2 regions of the Limnobaculum parvum genome follow, and region 2 is predicted to be linked to the other one. Evidence: predicted binding sites of a transcription regulator. Region 2 holds the regulator's gene; the other holds the start of a gene.

Region 1 (4,718 bases), 1.4 Mb from region 2:
ATTTCGAATGGTGGTGCGTGAAACCTGATATTGCAGCGCCAGCTCGTTTTCTCCCGGCAGAGACGGCACTTGAGACAAATCACCGCGCATAATCCGAATAGCAAGGTCGCGCGTCAGAGATTCAGCCATAGAAGGCGCAGTGGTTTTCGTCATCAACATATCCATCATCAGTTACAAAGAGATAGGGTACTGCCGAAAGGGCATTGGCAGTCTGACCATACACTCTATCGTAACACGGATTATGCATTCGTTAATCAGTAGAAGCACCCACCAAGCGACGCTCCATATCTTCAATATGTTTAGTCAGTATTCTCATCTGCATATTTTTGCTCCAACTGGCGGACAGACCACTGGCTGAGAGCAGGCGACGATACTGTTCTTCGTCAAACGGTGAGTTAAAAGCAATAGAAATCGCCTCGGCGACGGAAACATCGCTATTGCGGCTGACCAGCTCAAGTGGTTGGTTCGGATTAACCTTACCGGCTGAAACCACACGATAGAGCCAACCACAGCGTCCACTGTCCTGCATGATGCGAGCGAACTTATTAATATTACAATGATAATTCAGTTTATAGCACGGGGAACGGGGCTGAGTGACCTGAATGAGTGCTTGCCCCCAACGGAAGATATCACCGATAAAAACCGTTTCTTCGGTTAGGCTCTGGGTAGAGAGGTTTTCTCCAAACAGTGGTGCAGCAAACCGATCGGCCTGTTCAGGGAAGCGTAGCTTCCAGTAGTCGTAATGTTCCTGTGGATAGTGGCATAAAGCGCGATCGGCACCGCCGTGATAGCGCGTATCGGCCTGTTGGTCGCCTTCAAAACCCAGCGGCGTAAGTAACAGCTCACCATCCACTGCACGTTTGTCTATGGCACTGGGAGAGTGGTCATCGTAGGGTTTGATTTTGCCGATATAGACGAAAGGATAGATCATGGTAACCGCCAGTTTCACTGAGTAACTAAGTCATTTCAGCATACTGACTGTGGCAAGGTGTATCCAGTTTTTGATTTAGGGACAGTGAATTTGGAACCTGCGGTGATGGAGAAAAAAGCCACGGCTTTCAGAAAACGGTGGCTTTATTTCTGCTTATCAGACTTTCTTAACGAAGCAGGCTTTCAGCATAATGCTGGTGTTATCGATTTTGCAGTCGATTTCATGGTCGCCATCAACCAGACGGATAGGTTTAGATTTGCTACCCACTTTCAGTACGGTTGAAGAGCCTTTCAGCTTCAGGTCTTTAATCAGGGTTACGCAGTCGCCGTCAGCTAATACGTTACCATTACTGTCTTTCACTACTCTTACATCACCATCTGCTGACACGGGCTCTGAAGAGTTCCACTCGTGAGCACAATCAGGGCAGATGAACATGTCTCCGTCCGGATAGGTATTTTCTGATGAACAGACCGGGCAGGCTGGAATAGAATTCATGTCAATTTCCCTAAAAAATAGAATGTGAATAAAATCAGGGCGCTATTCTACTACAAATGACCACTTTTATCACATGGATAAACCATCGGCTTATGAAGGTGATAGCGGGAGAGAGAGGGGTTATCATCAGAGAAATCACTTTTCATGATAAAAATTTCACGTTTTATCGAAAGAATAATTATCTTTTCAGGACAAAAGTGAAGAAATTTAATTGAGAGGCTGATAACGAAATGTTTATTAAGGAGACCATAGCGAGTTACTCACTATGGTCTCCGCTATTTATATGAAAATTAGAGAATTAGCCTATTATTTTGCGTCAGCAAAACGCTTGGCAGCTTCGTCCCAGTTCACCACATTCCAGAATTCTTTAATGTAGTCAGGACGACGGTTTTGGAATTTCAGATAGTAAGCATGTTCCCATACGTCCAGACCGACAATCGGGAAGCCTGATGCACCAGATACGCTTTCGCCCATCAGAGGACTGTCCTGATTAGCGGTAGAAACCACGGCCAGCTTGCCCTCTTTCAATACCAACCAGGCCCAACCAGAACCAAAACGGGTAGCCGCCGCTTGTTCAAACTTCTCTTTAAAGCTATCAATGCTACCGAAATCACGTTCGATAGCCGCTTTCAGATCGCCCTGTAGAGCGGTACCTTTTTTCAGACCTTTCCAGAATAGGCTATGGTTTGCGTGACCGCCGGCGTTGTTTCTTAATACGGTACGCTTTTCCGCAGGCACTTTATCTAACTGAGCTATCAGCTCTTCAGCAGACAATCTTTTCAGATCGTCAGACAGCGTTTCCAACGCAGCATTAGCATTGTTCACATAAGCCTGATGGTGCTTACTGTGATGGATTTCCATGGTTTGTTTATCAAAGTGAGGTTCCAGAGCATCGTAGGCATAAGGCAGGGTAGGAAGGGTATAACTCATCGTATCACTCCTCAAAGGACATTAACGCTGTGTATAAGACAGCTCATTTCAATTTCATGGTGGGCTATCAGTATAGCATTGAATATCAATTGATAATCATTATCATTTGTGGGGGTATTGCCGATTGGTGTGATAGATGGTTTAGTCTGGGGTAAGTTTCGTCCACTAATCGTGCTGAGACTGAATTGGCTACTGTGCGAGTGGCCGAGCAAGGGGCGTTAAAAGGCGAACGCCCCCTGCACCCCCGCGCCTTCGCACCCGAATCCAGGTCGCTTAGGCGACTTCCTTCCTCATTCGTTCGGCCTGAACGCACCGGCGCAGAGCCGCTCCCGGCGTCACTGCGCCTCAATCCGCATCCCTGCGGATTGTGCTAGCCTCTCTCAATCGTCAACTGAATTCCAGTGCTCTATAGAAGGGCAAAAATAAGGTCAACTGCCAACTGCCAACTGCCAACTGCCAACTGCCAACTGCCAACTGCCAACTGCCAACTGCAACTGCCAAGGGCACTGCGTTAACTTAGGTCTTCTGGCCCAAACGAGTAAGGTAGTAGCTCGGCTATCGACGTATGCTTTACTTCACCCTTCATATTGACCATCAAAACCGGCATATCCGGAGCGCAGAATTCGTTAATCACCTGACGGCAAGCACCGCAAGGGGAAATTGGGCCTTCAGTATCGCCGATAATCACCAGTTTTTTAAACTGGCGCTTGCCTTCCGATACCGCTTTGAATATGGCAGTTCTTTCTGCACAGTTAGTTAAACCATAAGAGGCATTCTCAACGTTACAACCGAGGAATACCTGATTGTCATCGGCAACCAGCGCTGCGCCAACCGCAAACTTAGAGTAGGGGCTGTAGGACGACTGGCGGGCTTTTTTAGCGTATTCGATCAGTTCATTATCAGTCATGGTGATTTCCTTGTGATATAAGGTGGCGGATAAACCAGCGGCTTACTGGGTAATGACCGTATGAATCAGTTTAGGTGCCTGCCCGTGTTCGGCGATCGCTATGCTGTGATAGATCTTATCCATCACGCTAGAGACGTCTTCCCGGTTGGCATAAATGGTGACCAGTGAATCACCGGCCTTAACGCTATCACCCATTTTTTTATGCAGCATCAGCCCAACGGCTAAATCAATATCGTCTTCTTTAGTGGCGCGGCCTGCGCCCAGCAACATTGCGGCAACGCCAATTTCATCAGCGATAATATTTGCCACTACACCGGAGGTTTTGGCAGGTACTTCAATTTTATATTTAGCCTGAGGTAATCTTTCTGGATGATCGACAACCGAGGCATCACCGCCCTGATTGGCTAGAAACGCTTTGAATTTCTCCAGCGCCTTGCCGTTGTTAATGACTTCAAGCAGCATCTGGCGCGCTTCTTCCAGCGTATTGGCTTTTTTCGCCAATACTACCATTTGGCTGCCTAACACCAAGGTCAGCTCTGTCAGGTCTGCCGGGCCTTTGCCCCTCAACGTATCAATGGCTTCCTGTACTTCCAGTGCGTTACCGATAGCAAAGCCAAGCGGCTGTGACATATCAGAAATCACCGCCATGGTATGCCGACCCACATTATTACCAATGCGAACCATCGACTTGGCTAACTCAATGGCATCTTCATCGGTTTTCATAAATGCGCCCGCGCCGGTTTTAACATCTAACACAATGGCGTCAGAACCTGCGGCAATTTTCTTGCTCATAATCGAGCTGGCGATTAGGGGAATAGAATTGACGGTGCCGGTAACGTCCCGCAGGGCGTACATCTTTTTATCTGCCGGGGTTAAATTGCCCGACTGACCAATAACCGCCACCTTGTGGCGATTGACTAAATCGATAAACTCTTCTTTATTGATTTCAATATGAAAACCTTTTACCGACTCCAGCTTGTCCAGAGTACCACCCGTATGCCCCAAGCCACGACCCGACATCTTTGCCACCGGAATATCAAGCGCGGCAACTAACGGAGCCAGCACTAGCGTCGTCGTATCACCAACGCCGCCGGTGGAGTGTTTATCTACTTTAATACCGTCAATCGCCGATAAATCAATGGTGTCTCCGGAGTTAACCATCGCCATCGTCAGGTCTGCACACTCGCGATCGGTCATATCCTGAAAGTAAATTGCCATCATCATGGCGCTGGCCTGATAGTCAGGGATCGCGCCTTCGGTATAGCCTTTGACGAAGAATTCGATTTCTTGGGTAGAAAGTTCCTTGCCGTCACGTTTTTTAGCAATCAGATCAACGATTCTCATAGTATTTACCTTCTTGTTCAGTAAAACGGTTAACACACCGGTTTAACATTATTCAAATGCCGGCTATTAGGCCGGCAAAAATACAGCGTTTTAATTGTGAATCAGCCCTAC
Region 2 (4,718 bases):
ATCTTGCTTAATTCTGTGCCCCCCGCTTTTGTATTACTTAATAAAGCATATTACTAAATTATCAAATACATAATAACTACCAGAACTGTACTGGTGGTTATTATGTCCCACCACAAATTTAATTCCCCAATAATTTAATAGAATTAACTCGATTTAATGTGTGTGGATATAAGTCACATATTAAAATAAGAATTTCATCAACCTGTGATCGTGTGTAAAATTAATGGGTTAAACCTCGTATTGGTTTCTTGACGTGGGCTAAGACGTATCAGACCTGTCGCGATAAGGGGCAAATTTTAGCGCCAGCTAAATCTCTGGAGCAAATGCGTGCGCCAATATTCAACAACCCATTAGATGCCGCTCTAACGATACTGTTCATGTTAGGTTGGCATCCCTGACTATAATAATTATGTTCAGCATATGCATAGGCTCCAATAAATTTTCGCCCTTTAAATCAACCGGTCAAGCCCTTGGCCCGTTCATGGAATAATGATATTACCGCCTATGTTTTTGAAACCGGAGAATCTGATGTCAGACTTGTTGGCGCATTTATAGAAACTACCATCGAAAAGTATGGTAATGGCATGTTACGCTATGAAGATATTATGGCAATTGAAGGTGAACCTCGTTGCTTGATGGTGCAAGATGTTCACCGGGTTGTTGTTTTGATTACGGAACTGAATGAACTGCAGAAGAATCCCGTAAGACGCTGTTAGTTATTATTGGGCGTAATTTACCTATTGAGACATTAAGAAATGAATTTTTAGCCACGGCGGTTTGGGATATCGTTAGCTAATAACAGATCGAGTAATGATTGAATATCGTCAGAATTATGATTTTGCCTATCGATTCTATCGAATTTGAGCTGACTCCCTAAAGTTTTCATTTTATATGTCTGGCTCTATAATGGTATATTACAATAATGTTAATCATTCGCTAGCGATTCATGGCGCCCCGAATTTAGGAACAAATCTGCATGACTGATAATAATATCGCACTGAAGAAGGCTGGACTGAAAGTTACGCTCCCACGGCTTAAGATTCTGGAAATACTTCAGGAGCCTGATAACCATCACGTTAGCGCGGAAGATTTATATAAAAGACTGATTGATATGGGCGAAGAAATCGGACTGGCTACCGTATATCGCGTACTAAACCAGTTTGATGATGCAGGTATCGTAACTCGCCATAGCTTTGAAGGCGGTAAATCAGTCTTTGAATTGACGCAAAAACATCACCACGACCATTTAATCTGCCTAGATTGTGGACGCGTAATTGAATTTAGCGATGAATTTATTGAACAACGTCAGCGTGAAATTTCAGAAAGATACAATATCAAGTTAACTAATCATAGCTTGTATCTGTATGGCAAATGCAGCTCCGGTGATTGCCGTAAAGACGATACATTACACGATCCCAAATAAGCCCTATAGTCTCAGGTTCAAATATGCCAGCAGCTAATCACTGCTGGCATTATTTTTGGGTGAACTCCCCACAGTCATTACACATTATTCCGTACTGATACTTAACGCGCGAAAACCCTAACAAAATAAACATCACAAATGTCGGCCTATTATCTTTAATAAAAGGGACTACATTTTTGCTAGCGCAATGAGAACAGCACCATAGTGAACTTTCATCTTCATCTTCATCTTCTTCGACCGTTTGAATCGCCACTTGAGAAAAGTCCTGACGAAGTATCTCCTCAGCGTCTTGCATACTATCTCCGTTAAAACACATCCATTATTGATTAAAAAAGCCTGTCGGATTTCTCTGACAGGCTGTTAATATTAACCGCTTTCAATCAAGACTAAAAATTAGCTTGCCTGTGCAGCCCAGGTATCACGTAGGCCAACGGTCCGGTTAAACACTAAATGTTCCGGTGATGAATGGCGGCTATCTGCACAGAAGTAACCTTCGCGCTCAAACTGATAAGCAAACTCAGGTTTAGCCAGTGCCAAACTTGGCTCAACAAAACCATGCACCACATTCAATGATTCCAGATTAATTGTGGATAAAAAATCCTCAGCAGCACCCGGGTTTGGCACATTAAACAGGCACTCATACAAACGGAACTCTGCGGGTAGCGCATGAGGTGCAGACACCCAGTGAATAACGCCTTTCACTTTGCGGCCATCAGCCGGATCTTTACCCAGAGTTTCACTGTCGTAATGACAATAAATAGTCGTGATATTACCCTGTTCGTCTTTTTCTACCCGTTCAGCTTTAATCACATAAGCATTGCGCAGGCGAACCTCTTTACCTAACACCAAACGCTTATACTGTTTATTAGCCTCTTCTCGGAAATCAGCACGATCGATATAAATTTCTCGGCTAAATGGTACGGCACGGGTTCCCATTTCTGGTTTACTTGGATGCGCACTTACCGTCAGCATCTCTTCATGATTTTGTGGAAGATTTTCAATCACCACTTTAACCGGATCGATAACCGCCATCGCTCTTGGGGCGTTATCGTTCAAGTCTTCGCGAATACAGGTTTCTAACGCTACCATCTCCACGTTATTGTCTTGCTTAGTCACACCGATACGGCGGCAAAACTCACGAATAGAAGAAGCGCTATACCCACGGCGACGAAGGCCAGAAATAGTAGGCATACGCGGATCGTCCCAACCTTCCACCAGTTTCTCTGTCACCAGTAAATTTAACTTACGCTTAGACATAATCGCGTACTCTAAATTCAGACGAGAGAACTCGTATTGGCGTGGATGACATGGAATAGTGATGTTATCCAAAACCCAGTCGTATAAACGACGGTTATCCTGAAACTCCAGAGTACAAATAGAGTGAGTTATTCCTTCCAGCGCATCGGAAATACAGTGGGTAAAATCATACATCGGATAGATGCACCACTTATTCCCCGTCTGATGATGGTCGGCAAATTTAATACGGTATAACACCGGATCGCGCATGACGATAAATGAGGAGGACATATCGATTTTTGCACGCAGACAAGCCTTACCTTCCGCAAACTCACCGTTCTTCATTTTTTCAAACAAAGCCAAGTTTTCTTCGATGCTGCGGTCTCGATGAGGACTATTTTTTCCTGGCTGAGTCAGAGTACCGCGATATTCGCGCATCTCTTCAGGAGATAGCTCATCCACATAAGCCAGCCCCTTGCTGATAAGTTCAACAGCGTATTGATGCAGTTGATCGAAGTAGTCAGATGAGTAACGAACCGCACCATCCCAGTGGAAACCTAACCACTCAACATCGTGCTTAATTGACTCCACATACTCGATATCTTCTTTAACCGGGTTGGTATCATCAAAACGCAAGTTGCACAGACCATGGTAGTCCTGTGCAATCCCAAAATTCAGGCAGATAGACTTCGCGTGACCGATATGCAGATATCCATTTGGCTCAGGTGGGAAACGGGTCACCACGGTAGTGTGCTTACCTGATGCTAAATCTTCATCAATAATATGACGAATAAAATTAGTTGGGCGAACTTCAGCCTCACTCATTTACTTTTTCCTCTATGCAAAAATGCAAAAACGTTCACAACATATAACCTGTTATCTTCTAACAACCGCACGCAGGACACAACTGTTAGTTGCATGAATCCCGGCTCATAATAGAACACACTGAATTAAAGAGGTTATATGCCGCATTGATGCAAACCATTTTACATTAAAATTGAGACAAATAAAAAAACGGGAAGGTTATTCACCTTCCCGTTTTAGATTTAACTACCGTCAAACAAGAATCTAATCTTATCCTTTGATAGCAAACAGCTTAGTCTGTCCGGCAACCACACTACCCGTTGCCACATCAGTGATACCCGAGAAGTCATCGATATTGCTGACAACAACTGGACTGATGATGGAAGCAGCGTGGGCTAACAGATAGTCCAGATCCAACTCCAGTACCGGGTCGCCTGCTTTCACTGTTGCGCCTTCTTCAGCCAAGCGAGTGAAACCTTTGCCATCCAGTTTAACCGTATCGATACCGATATGAACGACCACTTCAGCACCGTCTTCAGTTTCCAGACAGAATGCATGGTTAGTACCAAAAATCTTAACCAAAGTACCGTTTGCTGGCGCTACTACGATTTTGCCCGTCGGGCGAATCGCAATACCATCACCAACCGCTTTGCTGGCAAATGCTTCATCAGGTACAGCTTCCAGCGCAACGATCTCACCGGTAATTGGAGAAATCAGCGCGCTTACAGCAGCGTCTTTTTTCACTTCAACCTTTGGTTTGTTAGCTACCGCCTGAACAGGGGCCGCTGTCATTGCAGCCGCCTGAAACTTAGGGGCAACACCTGAAGCAATCACTTTACGCATGCTATCGGCAATGGATTCTGCTTTAGCGCCAACGATAATCTGAATACTTTGTTTATTTAACTTAACAACGCCCGCTGCACCTAAACGTTTAGCAGCAGCACCATCAACAAGACCAGAGTCTTTTACTGTTAAACGTAAACGGGTAATGCATGCGTCGATACCGGTCAGGTTATCGCTACCGCCGATAACGCCGATATAGCTACTGGCTAAGGCATCCAGACCTTCGCTAGTATTGCTATTATCCGGAGTGATTTCTTCTTCAGTTTCATCTTCGCGACCCGGCGTTTTCAAGTTGAATGTGCGGATAATGAAAGAGAACAGCAGGAAGTAGATCACAAATGCCACTACGCCCATCACTAACAGCATCCAAACGTTGCTGCTGGCTGCCGGTAGTTTAAACATTAGCGCATAG

Evidence for each region. Region 2 encodes Fur, which represses iron uptake genes when iron is present. Its sites were predicted from a motif close to ATAATAATGAGAACNACTATCAA; they were not measured.
Region 1: a site for Fur is predicted at 2,446-2,468, ahead of sodA (superoxide dismutase [Mn]). Genes of this name have one in related genera too.

Annotation. Positions count from the first base shown of each region.
Region 1 is NZ_CP029185.2:3,614,283-3,619,000, reverse strand. It holds gene HYN51_RS15295 (FadR/GntR family transcriptional regulator) at 1-153, opposite strand, end outside; gene yiiM (6-hydroxyaminopurine reductase) at 251-931, opposite strand; gene HYN51_RS15285 (zinc ribbon domain-containing protein YjdM) at 1,088-1,426, opposite strand; gene sodA (superoxide dismutase [Mn]) at 1,733-2,356, opposite strand; gene HYN51_RS15275 (cytidine deaminase) at 2,868-3,263, opposite strand; gene HYN51_RS15270 (pyrimidine-nucleoside phosphorylase) at 3,306-4,607, opposite strand; gene HYN51_RS15265 (NupC/NupG family nucleoside CNT transporter) at 4,698-4,718, opposite strand, start outside.
Region 2 is NZ_CP029185.2:2,221,067-2,225,784, forward strand. It holds gene fldA (flavodoxin FldA) at 1-11, shown strand, start outside; gene HYN51_RS09240 (hypothetical protein) at 471-716, shown strand; gene fur (ferric iron uptake transcriptional regulator) at 977-1,423, shown strand; gene HYN51_RS09250 (hypothetical protein) at 1,473-1,718, opposite strand; gene glnS (glutamine--tRNA ligase) at 1,817-3,484, opposite strand; gene nagE (PTS N-acetyl glucosamine transporter subunit IIABC) at 3,734-4,718, opposite strand, start outside.